Regions from separate parts of the Stenotrophomonas sp. genome, predicted to be linked through region 1. Evidence: predicted binding sites of a transcription regulator. Region 1 holds the regulator's gene; the other holds the start of a gene.
The links. Region 1 encodes FliA, which starts transcription of late flagellar genes. Its sites were predicted from a motif close to TAAAGTTTNNCNNNCNNNGGCCGATAA; they were not measured.
Positions count from the first base shown of each region.

Region 1 (9,208 bases):
TCGCTGCTGCGCGTGGCCTTCGTCGGCGTCGCCGCCGGGCTGGTGGTCTGGACCGGCTTCGACACCCTGCGCGGGCTGATCCACCACCCGCTGGAAACCGCCATCACCGATGGCCTGGGCTTCACCCTGCGCCTGTTGCTGGCCACCGCCGGCGCGATGCTGGTGCTGGCCGCCATCGATGCGCCGTACCAGCGCTGGAACTGGACGCGCAAGCTGAAGATGACCCGCGAGGAACTGCGCCGGGAAATGAAGGAAAGCGAGGGCAGCCCCGAGGTGAAGGGCCGCATCCGCCAGCTGCAGCAGCAGATGGCCAACCGCCGGATGATGGAGGCGGTGCCCACTGCCGACGTGGTGGTGGTCAACCCCACCCACTACGCGGTGGCCCTGAAGTACGAGGGCGGCGCCATGAACGCCCCCACCGTGGTCGCGCTGGGCGTGGACGAAACCGCCCTGCGCATCCGTGAAGTGGCCGACGGCAACAAGGTGGCGATCGTCTCCGCCCCGCCTTTGGCACGCGCCTTGTATCGGGAAGGCCAACTCGGAAAGGAAATCCCCGTGAGACTGTATTCGGCCGTCGCCCAGGTCCTGTCCTACGTCTACCAGCTGCGCGCCTGGCGCACTGGCCCGATGCCGGACGCCCCGCACATCCAGGTGGATGAATTCGGCAAGGGAGGCCGCCCGTGAGCGCCCAGCCCTCCGCCGGTTTCAACACCCGCCGCGCCCTGGAAATGATCCGCCAGGGCCTTGGCGCGCCGCTGATCGTGCTGGCCCTGCTGGCCATGGTCGTGGTGCCGCTGGCCGCGCCGGTGCTCGATGCGCTGTTCACCTTCAACATCGCCATCTCGCTGATGGTGCTGCTGGCGGTGGTCTACGTGAAGCGCCCGCTGGACTTCACCATCTTCCCGATCGTGCTGCTGATCACCACCATGCTGCGGCTGGCGCTGAACGTGGCCTCCACCCGTGTGATCCTGCTGAACGGCCAGAACGGCCATGATGCCGCGGGCAAGGTCATCGCCGCCTTCGGTGAATTCGTGATCGGCGGCAACTACGCGGTCGGCATCGTGGTGTTCGCGATCCTGACCATCATCAATTTCGTGGTCATTACCAAGGGTGCCGGCCGCGTTTCGGAAGTGACCGCGCGCTTCATCCTGGACGCGATGCCCGGCAAGCAGATGGCGATCGACGCCGACCTCAACGCCGGTTTGCTGACGCGTGAAGAAGCCAAGCTGCGCCGCGAGGAAGTGCGTGAGGAAGCCGACTTCTACGGTGCGATGGACGGCGCCAGCAAGTTCATCCGCGGCGATGCCATTGCCGGCATCCTGATCCTGTTCATCAACATGCTCGGCGGCCTGGCCGTGGGCGTGCTGCAGCATGGCATGCCGTTCGGCGAAGCCGCCGCCACCTACACCCTGCTGTCGATCGGTGACGGCCTGGTAGCGCAGCTGCCGGCCCTGCTGGTCTCCAGCGCCGTGGCCATGCTGGTTACCCGCGCCTCGCGCTCGCAGGACATGGCCCAGGCCATGACCGGCCAGGTGTTCGGCCAGTACCGTGCGCTGGCGATCACCGCCGGCATCATCGGCGTGGTCGGCCTGGTGCCGGGCATGCCCAACGTCGCTTTCCTGACGCTGGCCGCGATCCTCGGCTTCATCGCCTGGAAGCTGTACCGCAAGGGCAAGGCGCCGGCTGCCGATGCGGCAGGCGGTGGCACCGATGCCGCCGCACTCAACGCACTCGGCCGCCCGGCCGCACCGGCACCGACTGCCGAACTGAGCTGGGACGAACTGCGCCCGGTCGATCCGCTGGGCCTGGAGGTCGGCTACCGGCTGATCCCGCTGGTGGACAGCAACCAGGGCGGCGAACTGATGGCGCGCATCAAGGGCGTGCGCCGCAAGCTGACCCAGGATGTCGGCTTCCTGATCCCGTCGGTGCACATCCGCGACAACCTGGAACTGCCGGCCAACGGCTACCGCGTGCTGGTGCACGGCGTGCCGGTGGCCACCGCCGAGATCCACCCCGACCGCGAGCTGGCGCTGGACCCGGGCAGCGCGCTCGGCGCGCTGGAAGGCATCGCCGGCAAGGACCCCGCGTTCGGCCTGGACGCCACCTGGATCCAGCCGCACCAGCGCGCCCAGGCCGAAACGCTGGGCTACACCGTGGTCGATCCGGCGACCGTGGTCGCCACCCATCTGTCGCACCTGATCCGTGAGCACGCGCCGGAACTGCTCGGCCACGAAGAAGTGCAGCACCTGCTGGCCAACCTGGCCAAGAGCGCGCCCAAGCTCGTCGAAGATCTGACGCCGAAGGCGTTGCCGCTGTCGGCGGTGGTGCGCGTGCTGCAGAACCTGCTGGTCGAGCGCATTCCGATCCGCCAGCTGCGCAAGATCGCCGAGGCACTGGTCGAACATGCGCCCAGCAGCCAGGACCCGGCCGTGCTGACCGCCGCTGTTCGCACCGCACTGGGCCGCTTCATCGTGCAGGAGATCGCCGGAATGTCGGCGGAGCTGCCGGTGTTCACCCTCAATCCGCAATTGGAACGTGTCTTGCAGGAGTCCACGCAGGGCAACGGCGCCGCGCTGGAACCCGGACTCGCTGAGCGACTGCACCAGAGCCTGGCCGAATGTGTCAGCAAGCAGGAAGCCCGCAACGAGCCCGCGGTCGTGCTGGTACCTGGCCCGGTGCGCGCCGCGCTGGCCCGCCTGGTCCGCCACAGCGTTCCGTCGCTGTCGGTCCTGGCCTACAGCGAGGTGCCGGAGGACAAGCGCCTGAAGCTGGTCGGAACGATCAGCTGACGCCGCCCTGCGATGCGCCAGAAAACAGACACCACTTTCGAACCAACGCAACAGACAGATACCAAGGGGAACCCGCACCGTGCAGACCACCGACCACCCGAGTTCTCCGACCGCCACCCCGCCGTCTTCGCCCCGTGACCACAGCATGAAAATCAAACGATTCGTCGCCGCCGACATGCGCTCGGCCATGAACCTGGTGCGCAAGGAACATGGTCCTGACGCCGTGATCCTGTCCAACCGCCGGATCGAGGAAGGCATCGAGATCGTCGCCGCCGCCAACTACGACGAGAGCGCCGTGCAGCGTGCACTGGAAGCCTCGCGCCGTGACGTCGCACCGCCGCCGGCACCCAAGCCGCGCACCGCCGCCGACGCGGTGATCGCCGCCGTCACCCGCCGCCGCAGCAGCACCCCGGCGCCGGAACCGGTCGCGGCCACCACCTCGGCAGTGGCCGCCCTCGCCCGCGCCGCCGTCGGTGCCACCGGCCGCACCCTGGACAGCGCCGACGAGATCGTGCCGACCCGGGGCAGCACCGGCTTCGCCGCCACCCTGGCCCGCGCCGCCGTCAACGAACCGGCACCGCCGGATCAGACCTTCGCGCCGTTCGCCGAGGCCATCGTTGCACCGGCCGCCACCGTGCCGGCCAACCGCGCGCGCTTCCAGATCGACCCGCCGCACGAGGCGCATCACGAAAGCGTGGCCCCGACCGTGCTGCCGCCGCCGCTGCCGACCGCTGCCGTGATCGACGCGCAGCCCGGGATCGCCGCCAGCGAACCGGCAGCGGTCGAAGCCGCTATCGAGGCCAGCCCGGCCCCCATGCTGGCCCCGGCACCGACGCTGACCGTGGTTGCCCAGGACGACGCCGAGATCCGCCAGCTGCGCCAGGAAGTGGCCGGCATGCGCCAGGTGATCGAGCGCGAGATGAACCGCTTCACCGACGAGCGCCTGCGTGGCAGCCCGGTGCGCGCCACCGCGCTGGACCTGATGGACGAGTACGGTTTCGACGCCGGGCTGGCCCGCGACGTGGCCATGCAGATCCCGCTGGAGACCGAAGCCCATCGTGGCCGCGGCCTGATGCTGGGGCTGATCTCGCGCAAGCTGCCGATCGCCCCGGTCGACCCGCTGGAGGAAGGCGGCGTGATCGCGCTGGTCGGCCCGACCGGCGCCGGCAAGACCACCACCATCGCCAAGCTGGCCTCGCGCTTCGCCGAGAAGCACGCCCCGCGTGACGTCGCCCTGGTCACCACCGACACCACCCGCATCGGCGCCCGTGAACAGCTGTATGGCTACGGCCGCCAGCTCGGCATCGCCGTGCACGAGGCCAACAGCGGCACCGACCTGGACCAGCTGCTGGAACGCTTGAAGGACTACAAGCTGGTGCTGATCGATACCGCCGGCCTGGGCCCGCGCGACCGTGCCCTGGCCGCCCAGCTGCAGTGGCTGCGCGCCGCGCGCCAGGTGCGCACCCTGCTGGTGCTGCCGGCCAACACCAGCTTCGGCGACATGGACGAGGTGGTGCGCCGCTTCGGTGCGGCCAACCTGCAGGGCCTGGTGCTGAGCAAGCTGGACGAGACCGGCCGCTTCGGCAACGCCCTGTCGGTGGCCGTGGACCACGCCCTGCCGATCACCTGGGTGACCGATGGCCAGGACGTCCCGGAGGACCTGCACCGGGCCAGTGCAGCCAATCTTGTACTTCGCCTTGAAGATTTGCGCCGAGCGGCCGATATGCCCTGCAACCCGGAGTTGAACCATGCCGTCGCGTGAGTACGCCAAGCTGACCAAGACCTTCCCGCTGTCGGCCACCCGCAGCGAGCCGCTCGGCCCTGTGCGCACCATTGCCGTGACCGGCGGCAAGGGCGGCGTGGGCAAGACGAATGTGTCCGCCAACCTGGCGGTGGCGCTGGCCGGCATGGGCAAGCGCACGCTGCTGCTGGACGCCGACCTGGGCCTGGCCAACATCGACGTGATCCTGGGCTTGAACCCCACCTTTACGCTGGCCGACCTGGTGGCCGGCCGCTGCTCGCTGGATGACGTCATCGTCGAAGGCCCGAACGGCGTGCTGGTGGTCCCGGCCGCTTCCGGCCGCCGGCACATGGCCGAGCTGGCCCCGGCCGAGCATGTCGGCCTGGTCAACGTGTTCTCCGAACTGGAACGCGAGCTGGACATCATGGTGGTCGATACCGCCGCCGGCATCACCGACGGCGTGCTGACCTTCTGCCAGGCCGCGCAGGACACCGTGGTGGTGGTCTGTGACGAACCGGCCTCGATCACCGACGCCTACGCACTGATCAAGGTGCTGTCGCGCGAGCGCGGCGTGGACCGCATCCAGGTGGTGGCCAACATGGTGCGCGACCCGAACGAGGGCCGCGTGCTGTACGAGAAGCTGACCCGCGTCTGCGAGAAGTTCCTCGCCGATGTCTCGCTGAACTACCTGGGCTGCGTGCCGCAGGATGACTGGCTGCGCCTGTCGGTGCAGCGCCAGCAGCCGGTGGTGAAGGCCTATCCGTCCAGCCCGTCGGCGCTGGCGATCACCGAGATCGCACGCCGCACCGCGCGCTGGCAGGCACCGACCGAACCGCGCGGTGGCGTCGAGTTCTTCCTCGAACGCATCCTCAAGCAGCGTGGGGTGGCCGCATGAAAGGCGCAGCCCACCAGTACAGGGAAGTCCAGCGCTCGGCGGCCAACGAGGTCATCGCCCAGCATTCGGACCTGGTGCGACGCATCGCCCACCACCTGGCCGCGCGCCTGCCGGCCAGCGTCGAAGTCGATGATCTGATCCAGGCCGGCATGATGGGCCTGATCGAAGCCTCGCGCAGCTACGACGCCGACCAGGGCGCCTCGTTCGAGACCTATGCCTCGATCCGCATCCGCGGCTCGATGATCGACGAGATCCGCCGTGGCGACTGGGTGCCGCGCTCGGTGCACCGCCGTGCACGCGACGCCGCCGCCACCATCCGCCGCCTGGAACAGAGCACGGGCCGTGCCGCCAGCGCCACCGAAGTGGCCGCCGCGATGGAGATGCCGCTGCCCGAGTACCTGAGGCTGATGGAAGACGCCGCACGTGGCCAGGTGCTGAGCCTGGAGTCGCGCATCGAAGACCAGGGCGAACTGGATACCGTCGCCCAGGGCGGCCCGACCCCGCAGCAGGTGCTGGAGCGCGGCGAGTTCGGTCGCGAGCTGGGCAAGGCCATCGGCCACCTGCCCGAGCGCGAACAGCTGGTGCTCTCGCTGTACTACGAGCAGGAGCTGAACCTGAAGGAGATCGGCGCGGTGCTCGGCGTGAGCGAGTCGCGGGTCTGCCAGATCCATGGCCAGGCCGTGCTGCGCCTGCGCGGCCGCCTGAAGATCTTCGAGGCCGTCGACGCCGGCCTGGAAGAATGAACATCCCCGAGGCGACTGCCCCCGGCCGCCCGGAATGAACAACAAAGGAACTCTGCTTTGAACAAGAACATGCGCATCCTCATCGTCGACGACTTCTCGACCATGCGTCGAATCGTCAAGAACCTGCTGGGCGATCTGGGCTTCACCAACACCGCCGAAGCCGAGGACGGGCATGCCGCACTGTCGCTGCTGCAGAGCCAGCCCTTCGATTTCGTGGTCACCGACTGGAACATGCCGGTGATGACCGGCATCGAACTGCTCAAGGCGATCCGTGCCGACGCCAAGCTGAAGACCCTGCCAGTGCTGATGGTCACCGCCGAAGCCAAGCGCGAGCAGATCATCGAAGCGGCCCAGAACGGCGTGAACGGCTACATCATCAAGCCCTTCACCGCGCAGACGCTGGAAGAGAAGCTGGGCAAGATCTTCGAACGCCTGGCGGCCAGCGCCTGATGGATACCACGGTCGACAAGAACGCCCTCGCCCTGCGCCTGCAGGAAGCCCTGGATGCCCTGGAGTCCGGTGACGAAGCCGCCTGGCGGCAACGCATCGACGGACTGGTCGCGCTGCGCACGCAGCCGATGATGAGCGGCCTCTCGCGGCTGGCCCGCGAGCTGGGGCAGGCCCTGGGCGAACTGCCGACCGTGCCCAGCGAGGCCGGCGAACTGGACGATGCGTGCGCACGCCTGGACCACGTGGTGGCGATGACCGAACAGGCCACCCACCGCACCCTGGACCTGGCCGAGGAATGCCGCAGCCTGACCGAGCAGCTGCGCGCCGAAGGCCTGCAGCCAGGCCAGGACGCGCAGCTCGAGCGCATCCGCCACAACCTGACCGAGATCGCCCTGACCCAGAGCTACCAGGACCTGACCGGGCAGATCATCCGTCGCGTGGTCGGCATCGTCCGCCGCGTGCATGAAGGCTTCGGCGCGCTCGGCCTGCCGCCGGAACAGCATCGCACCGACCCGGAACTGGCCGGGCCGGCACTGAAGGGACTGGACCGCCACGCGGTCTCGCAGAACGACGCCGACGACCTGTTGTCGGATCTGGGGCTGTAAGCATGAGCGCGGTATCCGACGACATCACTGCCGATTTCATCATCGAGGCACAGGAAATCCTGGATCGCCTCGGCGAACAGCTGGTGTCGCTGGAGCAGGCACCGCAGGACACCGAACAGCTCAACGCGGTGTTCCGGGGCTACCACACGCTCAAGGGCGGCGCGGGTTTCCTCGGTGTCACCGCCATGGTCGAGCTGTGCCACGCCGCTGAAGAAGCGCTGGGCGCTGCACGTGCCGGCCAGGCCGTGCTGCAGGCCCATCACTTCGACGCCGCCCAGCAATCGCTGGACTACCTGCAGTCGATGCTCGATGCCGTGTCTTCCGGCACCGAGCCGGGCTATGCACCGCCGGACCTGATCGCCCAGTTCGACGTGCATGGAGGTGCAGCAGCGCCTGCCGCCGCTGCCGCCGCACCGACGGCCGGTGCCGGCGACCTGATCACCGACGACGAGTTCGAGGCGCTGCTCGACCAGCTGCACGGTGGCAACGCACCGACTGCGGTGGCGCCGGCAAAGAAGGCCGACGACGGCCTGATCAGCGAAGATGAGTTCGAAGCCCTGCTCGACCAGCTGCACGGCGGCGCCGCACCCGGCGCCAGGCCCGCGGCTGCGGTGGCGCCGGCACCGATCGCCGCCCCGCGCCCGGCCGCCGCACCGGCACCGGTGGCCAAGCCGGCCGCCAAGCCGCTGGCCGAAGCCGAACACACCGTGCGCGTGGACACCAAGCGCCTGGATGCGATCGTCAACCTGATCGGCGAACTGGTGCTGTCGCGCAACCGGCTCAAGACCCTGCGTGCGCGCCTGCGCGACGAGGAGCTGGACCGCGCCGTGTCCACCCTGGACATCGCCACCGCGCGCCTGCAGTCGGCGGTGATGCGCACCCGCATGCAGCCGGTGGGCAAGGTATTCTCGCGCTTCCCCAAGGTCGCCCGCGACGTCGCCCGCTCGCTGAAGAAGGAAGTGGACCTGGAGCTGATCGGCGCGGAGACCGAGCTCGACCGCAACCTGGTCGAAGCGCTGGCCGACCCGCTGGTGCACCTGGTCCGCAACGCCATCGACCATGGCGTGGAAATGCCCGACCTGCGCGAAGCGCAGGGCAAGCCGCGCATGGGCCATGTGCGGTTGTCGGCGCAGCAGGAAGGTGACTACGTCAGCATCGAGGTGCAGGACGATGGCGCCGGCATCGATCCGGAAAAGCTGCGCGCGAAGGCACGCGAGAAGGGCCTGATCGATCCGGAAGCCGCCGCCCGCCTGAGCAGCGAGGAGTGCCTGCACCTGGTGTTCCTGCCCGGCTTCTCGACCAAGCAGCAGGTCACGGATATTTCCGGACGCGGCGTCGGCATGGACGTGGTGCAGTCGCGCATCCGCGAACTCAGCGGGCAGATCCAGATCCAGTCGGAGCTGGGCCGCGGCAGCCGCTTCCTGATCCGCGTACCGCTGACCCTGGCGATCCTGCCGACCCTGCTGGTGCAGGCCGGCGAGGACGTCTATGCGCTGCCGCTGGCGCGCGTGATGGAGGTGCTGCACGCGCCGCCCACCTCGCTGGGCTGGTTCGATGGCCGTGCCGTGCTCGACCGCCGTTCGCACACGCTGCCGCTGGTCGATCTGCGGCATTGGCTGGATGTGACGCCGGCCGCATCGACCCTGCTGACCATCGTGGTGCTGCAGGCCGGCGAAGCGCGCTTCGGCCTGGTCGTGGACCAGGTCCGTGGGCGCGAGGAAGTGGTCATCAAGCCACTGCCGAAGGCCCTGCGCGGCCTGCGCGGTTACGCCGGTGCAACCTTGATCGGCGATGGTCGCATGGCGCTGATCCTGGATGTGGATGGCCTGCGCAGCCCGCACGACTGATCCGCTTGCTGAACCCGTAAAACCGTGAAGTCGCACCAGTAGCCCGTACCGGTGTCTCAAGTCCCATTCATACAAGCCGATACCGGATCCATGGATAGACTCAGCCTCATTGGACTCTTTCTCGCCCTGGCCTCGCTG
Region 1 covers NZ_JCACKF010000037.1:340,694-349,901, forward strand. Annotated here, with positions in the region: gene flhB (flagellar biosynthesis protein FlhB) at 1-684, shown strand, start outside; gene flhA (flagellar biosynthesis protein FlhA) at 729-2,789, shown strand; gene flhF (flagellar biosynthesis GTPase FlhF) at 2,935-4,551, shown strand; gene AC5JLE_RS15035 (MinD/ParA family ATP-binding protein) at 4,538-5,425, shown strand; gene AC5JLE_RS15040 (RNA polymerase sigma factor FliA) at 5,422-6,168, shown strand; gene cheY (chemotaxis response regulator CheY) at 6,226-6,618, shown strand; gene AC5JLE_RS15050 (protein phosphatase CheZ) at 6,618-7,223, shown strand; gene AC5JLE_RS15055 (chemotaxis protein CheA) at 7,226-9,070, shown strand; gene AC5JLE_RS15060 (flagellar motor protein) at 9,161-9,208, shown strand, end outside.

Region 2 (9,208 bases), on a different contig from region 1:
TAAGCGCGTGCTGTTCGAAGGTGCGCAGGGCGCGCTGCTGGACATCGACCACGGCACCTACCCGTACGTCACCAGCTCCAACACCACCGTCGGTGGTGCGCTGGCCGGTTCCGGCGTCGGCGCTGATTCGATCGACTACGTGCTGGGCATCGCCAAGGCCTACGCCACCCGCGTCGGCGGTGGCCCGTTCCCGACCGAGCTGGACGACGAAGTCGGCCAGGGCATTCGTGACCGCGGCGCCGAGTACGGTGCGTCGACCGGCCGCCCGCGTCGTTGTGGCTGGATGGACATCGTCGCGCTGAAGCGCGCCGTGGCCATCAACGGCATCAGCGGCCTGTGCATCACCAAGCTGGACGTGCTCGATGGCATGGAAAAGCTGAAGGTCTGCATCGCCTACGAATACAACGGCAAGCGCACCGAGTACGCGCCGCTGGACGCGCAGGGCTGGGAAGAATGCACCCCGGTGTATCTGGAGTTCCCGGGCTGGAGCGAGAACACCCACGGCATCACCCAGTGGGACGACCTGCCGCCGGCCGCACGCGCCTACCTGCGTTCGCTGGAAGAGCTGGCCGGCTGCCCGATCAGCATCGTCTCCACCGGCCCGGACCGCGACCACACCATGGTCCTGCAGGATCCGTTCGCCTGAGGTGGCGCCGGGCCATGCCCGGCGTTGGTGACAGGAAAAGCCCCGCGCACGCGGGGCTTTTTCGTTACTGTGTGGCCAGGCCAGCGGGGAAGCGACGCGATGACCAGGATGTCAGCGTGAAAGGCGGGACGGTAGTGCGGGTCACCCTGTGGGTGTCGTGGAGCCTGTGGTGCATGGCCTGCCTGGTTCTGGCGCTTGGCGCCATCGCCAACTGCCTGGCCTCGCGTACCCAGACCCTGCCTCTGCTGCTGAGCCCGGGTGCGACGGCCGAGGTGACGGTCTACCGCCTCATCGATGACCAGCTTCGGCTGCGCCTGCGCTATGCCGCGGACGGTACAGAGGCTGACCCTGAAGTGCTGCTGCGCATCGAGACTCCCACCGAACATGGAGACTTCCGCGCACGGGAGCGTTCGGGAGTGGCCGGGCAGGGCATCGACCGCGCGCTGGTATCGGTTGAGTCCAGCGGCCTCATGGCCTCCTACTTTGGTTACGGTCGCGGCGACGCATTGCCACGCGGCCGCTCATGGCTGCGGGTAACCGTGCTGGAGGTGGATCCGGCGCTGGCGGGACGCACTGCAGACATCGAGCTGCAGCCGCCGCTGGGTCTGCTGAAGCTGACCGACCTGGACTACCTCTGGCTGTGGCCGTTCTTTTTCTGGAAGATGGCGGCGCTGTTCCTGCTGATTCCGGGGGCTGCGTTGACTGTCTTCACTTTGGCGTTGCGGCGCCAGCAGCGCCGGGCATCGGTGCCGCCGACTTCAGCAAGGGATAGGGATTGATCGACTCTCCCTTCCACCACTGCTTCTCCGGCCCCAACACATGCACTTCGAAGTGCAGGTGCGGGGCCTCGGCGCTGGCATTGCCGGTGCTGCCGACGTAGCCGATCACATCCCCGCGCTTGATCGCCTGTTTCTCGGCCAGGCCATCGGCATAGCGCTGCAGGTGCGCGTAGTAGTAGCACCAGCGTCCGCTGGGCTCGAACTGGTAGATCGTCAGCCCGCCGCGTTCGCTGTCGAACAGTTTTTCCACCGTGCCATCAGCCACCGCGAGTACCGGCGTACCGGCATCGGCCAGGATGTCGATGGCATCGTGTACGCGGCCTTCGCTGCGTGCATCGGTGAAGGTATCGCGCAGCTGCGAGGCCAGGATGCCCTGCACCGGCAGCAGCAGGCCGGACGGTGCATCCGCAGCCTGCGCGGCCGGCGGCGCGGTGGTGGCGGGTGGGGCCGTTGCGCGTGGCGCTGGTTCGACCACCGGCGCGGCGGACACCGCCGATGGCGCTGCCGGCAGCGAGGCGGCTACCGGCTCACTCCCATCGCGACGCAGCCACCAACCTGCCCCCAGTCCCAGCAGTACGCCCAATACGATCAGCTGCGAAAGACGCATGGGCTTACTCCTGCATCACCACGGGCACCGAAGTATCCACTGCGTCGGCCACACGCACCGCATCCCAGTTGGTCATGCGTACGCAGCCATGCGATTCGGTCTTGCCCACGTGGCTGGGTTCGGGTGTGCCATGCAGGCCGTAGTGCGGCTTGGACAGGTCGATCCAGACCCGGCCGACCGGATTGTTCGGGCCCGGTGGCAGCGTCGCCTTCTTTTCGCCCTTGCGCGCATCCCAGAACAACTTCGGGTTGTAGTGGAACGGCGGGTCGCGATACACGCCCAGGATCTTCCATTCGCCGATCGGCAACGGGTCGTGCTGGCTGCCCGACGACACCGGCACCTGCGCGATCAGCTTGCCCTGCGCATCCAGCAACTGCAGGGTGGAGTCGGATTTGTCGACCACGATCTTCGCCGCCTTCGGCAATGCCGCTGGTGCGATGTTGGGCACTTGGATGCGGCTGCCAGCCTTGGTCAGATCCACGCCGGGATTGAGCACCTTCAGCAACTCCGGCGAGGCGTGGAAGCGCTCGCCCAGGGCTTCTTCCACACTGCTGAAACCCAGCGATTTCAGCTTGGCCTGTGCGGCAGGTCCTTTCGGTATGGGCTGGAACGGGCCGGCAACATCCTCGGCAGTCAGCGTGTAGCTGGCCAGCGGCGTGATCGTATCGGCCTGTAGAGCCTTCCAGGTGGCGTCGTCCAGCTCACCCGTTACGGTCAGCCCATGCGCGGCCTGGAAGCCCGCCACCGCGCGTCGCTGGTTGCTGCCCACTTCGCCATCGATCTGGCCAGGCGAGAAATTCGCGCGATCCAGCAGCACTTGGGCATGCAGTGCGGAGCGCACTGCGGTGTCCGGGCCGGCCTTCTCGGCAATGGGGGCGGGCAGGTTGGGCGGCGGCACCTGCGCGAAGGCCGGCGACGCCAGCAGCGAGAGTGCGAGCAGGGTGGATCGGGACACAGATGAGGGCATTGGGATCTCCAGCAGGTACGCCGCCACCTTGCCCGCAGACAGCGCCGAGCCGCCGTGAAAGGGATCTGATGCCCGCATGAGCAGGCATGTCATTGCGGCTGATTGCCAGCGGCAGGTGCCGCTGGGACGGGGACTCACCAAGGTGAACCGTGGCCGAAGCCACCGATGGAGGGCGATCAAGATTGCCTGCCGTGCCGCCGATAAGGCCACATCCCCCCGTATTGGATACCCCCATGAACTACTTGAGGAACGTCAGGGTTGCCTGGCGTCTTGGGCTGGGCTTTGGCCTGTTGCTGCTGCTGGTCGCCGCCGTGGTGGCCACCGGCGCCACTGCCAGTGTCGTGCAGAAGCGCGCGATGCAGCAGGTGGTCGACGTCAGCGTGGCCAAGGTGCGCCTGCTGTCGCAGATGCTCGATGCCAACAACCAGATGATGGTCGTGCGCCGCGAAATGCTGATCCGTCAGGGCGAAGACCGCGGCAGCGACGAGAAGCGCATCGCCGACCTGGTCAAGCGCTATGAGGCCAGCTGGACCGCCTACCAGGCGCTGCCCAGCGATGCCCAGGGCAAGACCATCGCGGAAACCATCGCGGCCAAGCGTGCCGTTGCGCGCCCGCTCAACAAGCAGACCAGCGAACTGATGGAGCAGGGCGATTATCCCGGCGCCGTGGCGCTGACCCTGGGCGCGGTGCAGGAAGCGGCCAACGGCTGGAACAAGGCGCTGTCCGATGGCGTGGACTTCGAGGAGAAGGAAAGCCGTGAAGCTGCCGCCGAAGCGATCCGCCTGGGCGAACGCAGCCTGCTGCAGCTGCTGGTGCTGGGCGGCGTCGCGCTGCTTGCCGGCATCGGCGCCTCGGTGATGATCGGCCGCAGCCTGACCGGCCCGCTGGCGCGCGCGGTGAACCTGGCCGAGCGGCTGTCCAAGGGCCAGCTGGACCAGGAGTTCCGCCTCGGTGGCCGGGATGAGCTGACCCAGCTGGGCGAGGCCATGGCCAGCGTGCGGCAGAGCGTGCAGGCGGCGATCGGCGCGCAGCTGCAGATGGCTGAGCAGCACGAAGCGGGTGCGATCCGCTATCGCATGGACGACAGTGCCTTCCCCGGTGATTTCGGCCGCATGGTGCAGGCCACCAACAGCCTGGTCGAATCGCACGTGCAGGTGGAGCTGCTGATGGCCGAAGTGATGCAGCGTTACGCGATCGGCGACCTCAGCCGTGACCTGCCGGACTACCCGGGCGAGAAGGGCACGCTGACCCGCACTCTGGCCGCGGTAAAGCAGAGCCTGATGGCGATCAACGCGCAGATCGATGAACTGGCCCGTGCGGCTCGCGCCGGCGACTTCAGCATGCGTGGCGATGCTGCTGCGTTCCAGTACCAGTTCAAGGCAATGGTCGAACACCTCAACGGCATGATGGCCAGTTCGCAGGCCAGCATTGCCGATGTTTCCGACGTGCTGCGCGCGATCTCGCACGGTGACCTGACCGCACGCATGGACGGTGAGTACGACGGCGTGTTCGCGCGCATGCGCGACGACGCCAACACCACCACCGCACAGCTGACCGGCATTGTGCGGGGCATCCAGGTGGCTGCCGACAGCATCAACAACGCGGCACAGGAACTGGCCGCCGGCAACAACGACCTGTCGCGCCGCACCGAGCAGCAGGCGGCCAACCTGGAGGAAGCTGCCGCGTCGATGGAGGAGCTGACCTCCACCGTGCGCCAGAACGCCGAGCTGGCGCGTCAGGCCGACAGCGAAGCGCATGCCGCCGGTGCCGCCGTACGCGAGACCGAGCAGGCGATGGCGCAGATGGCCTCGGTGATGGGTGAGATCGATCAGTCCTCGGCACGCATCTCGGAAATCTCCACCGTTATCGACGGCATCGCGTTCCAGACCAACATCCTGGCGCTGAACGCTGCGGTGGAAGCCGCGCGCGCGGGCGAGCAGGGCCGTGGTTTTGCCGTGGTCGCCAGCGAAGTACGCACGCTCGCGCAGCGCGCCGGCGTCGCGGCCAAGGAGATCAAGGAGCTGATCGAAGACGCCGCTGCCAAGGTGAAGAGTGGCCTGGCGGTGACCGTTGAATCGGAAGCAGCGATCGCGCGCGTGGCCCAGGCCAGCTCGCGCACCACCCAGCTGATGAGCGACATCGCAGCGGCCAGCAAGGAACAGGCGGCCGGTATCGAGCAGGTCAACCAGGTGGTGGTGCAGATGGACCAGGTGACGCAGCAGAACGCGGCCCTGGTGGAAGAAGCCACTGCGGCGAGCCGCGCGCTGGAGGAGCAGGCACATGCGTTGACCACGTCGGTGGCGGTGTTCAAGGTGGAAGGCGCGACGGTCTCTGCTGTGCCCCGTCGCGCGGCCTGAGCGGGCTGCCAGTGCAGTAACAGGAATGCGGCCGCCTTGGGCGGCCGTATTTGCATCGCCCGCTCAGGCAGCAGGGAGGATCGCCCTCATTGCTCCAGGACGCTGCCGAGCATGGCCCCAAGCACGTACAGCACGCCAAGCGTGGGAGGAATCACCAGAAGGTAGACGGTGATCCAGGTCATTCCGGAAAGCCAGCGTCCCACGCCGATGACGTTGAGTGCCGCGGTCTGCAGCATCACCGGCAGTTGCATGAGGATGTAGGCGCTCTTGGGGTCGCTGTTGGACCGGGCATCGAGCACCAGCCAGGTGGTCAGCGCGAGATAGAGCGCGCATAGGGCAATGCCGGTCCAGCTGAGCCAGCGTGGCTTGCGCATGCCGCCTTCCTCGTCTGTCCGGGGCCATCAGGGTAGCGCCGCGAGCAGCGGCGTGCACTTCCCTGGGGCGAGCCGATAAGCGAAGCTGCGCGGCAGCGAGTCGTGCGAAGGGACCTGAGAGGTGAGCAATGTGATGAACGCCGTGATGCTCCCGATCGTGATGCTGCCCGGGCTGGATGGCAGCGGCCTGCTGTCGACATGCTTCGTGGAAGCGATGCAGGACCAGGGGGTTACCGTGCAGGTGCTGCCGCTGCCCATGCACGGGCCACAGGACTACGTTACATTGGCGTCGATCCTGCGCCCGCAGCTTCCCATCTCTCCCTTTGTGCTGCTGGCTGAATCGTTTGCCGGGCCGCTGGCTATCGAACTGGCGGTGGCTTCACCGCCGGGATTGCGCGGATTGATACTGAGTACGACCTTCGCGCGGCGACCGGTGCCGCTGCCAGCGGCGAGCGCACGCTTGCTTGCCCCTGCATGGCCACCGCCGCCGCTGGCGTTGCTGGCCCGGCTTCTGCTGGGGCATTGGCGGACACGCATGAACCTTCGCGAGCTGCGACATGCGATCGCTGCGGTACCGACCGCGATCCTGCGGCAGCGCGCTGCGGCGACACTGCAGATCGATGTCCGCGCGCAGTTGCCGAAGCTCACGCTGCCGACGTTATGCCTGCATGCACGACAGGACCACCTGTTGTGGCCGCCCAGCGTGGCCGAGCTGCAGGTCTTGTTGCCCGATGCCCGGCACGTATCGCTGGAAGGGCCGCATCTACTGCTGCAGGCCCGTGCCGAGGCAGCCGCAGCCGAAGTTGCCGCATGGATGAGGGCGTTCCCCTCCTGATCGAAGACTCAGCCGCGTGCGCGCGTGCGCGCGGCTTTCTTCGCCGCCGCCTTGCGCACGGTCTTCTTCGCGGCCCGCGTCTTGGCTGCCTTCTTCGCGGCGGCGCTCCGCGCGGCGGCCGTACCCGCCTTCTTTACCGCTGCCTTCTTCGCCGTCTTCTTTGCGGCCTTCTTTGTCGCGGTCTTGCGAGCCGGTGCCTTCTTCGCCACCGCCTTCTTCGCAGGTGCCTTCTTCGCCGCCGTCCTCTTGGTTGCGGCCTTCTTTGTGGCCGATTTCCTGGCAGGCGCCTTCTTGGCAGCCTTCTTGCTGGTCGCCTTCTTCGCGCCCTTGCGGGCACTGCCGGCGCGCTTGCCGCCGCCGTCCTGCTTGTTCACGGTGGCCCAGGCAATGCGTTCGGCGGTGCCTTCACTCGCGCCGCGATCACGTTCGCTTTCCTCGATGTGCTCGGCCTGGCGCTTCTGCTTTTCGGTGTATGCGGATTTGTCACCACGTGGCATGACGATTCTCCTGTCGTTGTGGTCAGGCCAGCAGGCGCAGCTTGGGCTCGCGCGCCCACTGGCGGGTGGCGGCCGCCGCCAGGAATGCCTTGGCGTCTTCTGCTTCGACGATGCCGGGGTCGTTGCCGACGCGCGCCGCCTTCAGCAGCACCTGGCCGCCCGCGTCGCTGGCGATGGCCTTCAGGTGTGCCCACGCCTGGCTGACGAATTCGACGGCTGCACTCTCTTTCGACAAGGCCTTCGCGGCTTCAAGGCTGAGCACCACGGCTACTGCATCGAACACGGCTGACGGGGTGCCCGCCAGCTGCCCATCTGCCGCCTGCAATGCGCCATCGCTCAGCGTGGCGCCTCCCACTTTTGGCGCGACAAGCTTCACGTCTGCACCTGCCTTCCGGACGGCCTTGCTCAGGCTGGCAATCACGCGCGCGTCGGAGCCTTCGTCGAACAGGATGCCGATGCAGCGACCCTGCAGGGTGGGCTTGTTACGCCCGATCACGCGCACCTCGGGAGCGGGTGGCATGTCCAGCACCGGCGTGGCGGTTGGGGCCGGGTCGGGCAGCGCAGGCAAGGCCAGGCCATCGGCCACGCGCTGCGCCAGCGCGTCATCGATGTTGCGCAGGTGGCTGACGGTGCGCACCCGCACCTTCAGCGTTTCCACCTTGGACAACTCGAACACCAGCGCCGATGCCAGGTGCGCCTGCTCCGGCTTTTCCAGGCTGCGGAAGAACATCCGGGCCTGGCTGTAGTGGTCGGCGAAACTCTCCGCGCGGGTGCGGCCCTTGCGGCCATCGTCGGCGCTGGCATGGCTGCGGAATCCGGCAGGCGTCTCGCGCGGGGTGTCGTCCTGCAGCGAGCTGGGATCGTAGGCGACGCGGCCCTTGGGCACCTGCATCTGCATGTGGCCGTCGCGCTGATGATTGGCAAACGGACACTTCGGTGCATTCACCGGGATCTGGTGGAAGTTCGGGCCGCCCAGGCGCAGCAGCTGGGTGTCCAGGTAGGAGAACAGGCGGCCCTGCAGCAGCGGGTCGTTGCTGAAGTCGATGCCGGGCGGCACGTTGGCCGGGCAGAACGCCACCTGCTCGGTCTCGGCGAAGAAGTTGTCGGGCCAGCGGTCCAGTACCATGCGCCCGATCACCTGCAACGGCACCAGCGATTCGGGAATGATCTTGGTTGGATCCAGGTGGTCGAACGGGAATGCGTCGGCGTCTTCTTCGGTGAACAGCTGCACCGCCAGCTCCCATTCGGGAAAGTCGCCGCGCTGGATGGCCTCGAACAGGTCGCGGCGATGGAAGTCATTGTCGGCCGATTGCAGTTTCAACGCTTCGTCCCAGACCGTGGACTGAATGCCCAGCTTGGGCCGCCAGTGGAACTTGACGAACGTCGACTCGCCGGCATCGTTCAGCAGGCGGAAGCTGTGCACACCGAAGCCTTCGATCATCCGCAGCGAACGCGGGATGGCGCGGTCGCTCATCGCCCACATGATCATGTGCATCGATTCGGGCATCAGCGAAATGAAGTCCCAGAACGTGTCATGGGCCGACGCGGCCTGCGGGAAGGCGCGGTCCGGTTCCATCTTCACTGCGTGCACCAGATCCGGAAACTTCATCGCGTCCTGGATGAAGAACACCGGGATGTTGTTGCCGACCAGATCCCAGTTGCCCTCCTTGGTGTAGAACTTGACCGCAAAGCCGCGCACGTCGCGCGGGGTATCCACCGAGCCTGCGCCACCGGCCACGGTCGAGAAGCGGGTGAATACCGGCGTCTTCACGCCGACCTCGGTCAGGATGCGTGCGCGGGTATGGGCTGCCAGTGATCGGGTCAGCTCGAAGTAGCCGTGTGCTGCGCTGCCACGTGCGTGCACGATGCGCTCGGGAATGCGTTCGTGATCGAAGTGGGTGATCTTCTCGCGCAGGATGAAGTCCTCCAGCAGCGTGGGCCCCCGAGGTCCCTGCCGCAGAGAGTTCTGGTTGTCCGCCACCGGAATGCCCTGGTCGGTGGTCATTGCCGGATGGCTGCCCCCGGCCTGCTGGTGCAGTTCATCGCCGTTGCCGCGGTGGTGGTTCTCGGCGTGGGTGGTTGCGCGCTTGCCGGTCGGCTTGCTGGCGGCCATTGACGTTGGCTCCGGATGCTCAAAGAGAACCAC
Region 2 covers NZ_JCACKF010000039.1:26,371-35,578, reverse strand. Annotated here, with positions in the region: gene AC5JLE_RS15450 (adenylosuccinate synthase) at 1-646, shown strand, start outside; gene AC5JLE_RS15445 (hypothetical protein) at 763-1,425, shown strand; gene AC5JLE_RS15440 (M23 family metallopeptidase) at 1,355-2,032, opposite strand; gene AC5JLE_RS15435 (L,D-transpeptidase family protein) at 2,037-2,999, opposite strand; gene AC5JLE_RS15430 (methyl-accepting chemotaxis protein) at 3,233-5,356, shown strand; gene AC5JLE_RS15425 (hypothetical protein) at 5,443-5,730, opposite strand; gene AC5JLE_RS15420 (alpha/beta fold hydrolase) at 5,864-6,565, shown strand; gene AC5JLE_RS15415 (hypothetical protein) at 6,574-7,062, opposite strand; gene AC5JLE_RS15410 (catalase) at 7,085-9,175, opposite strand.
Region 2: a site for FliA is predicted at 3,177-3,203, ahead of AC5JLE_RS15430 (methyl-accepting chemotaxis protein). Genes of this name have one in related genera too.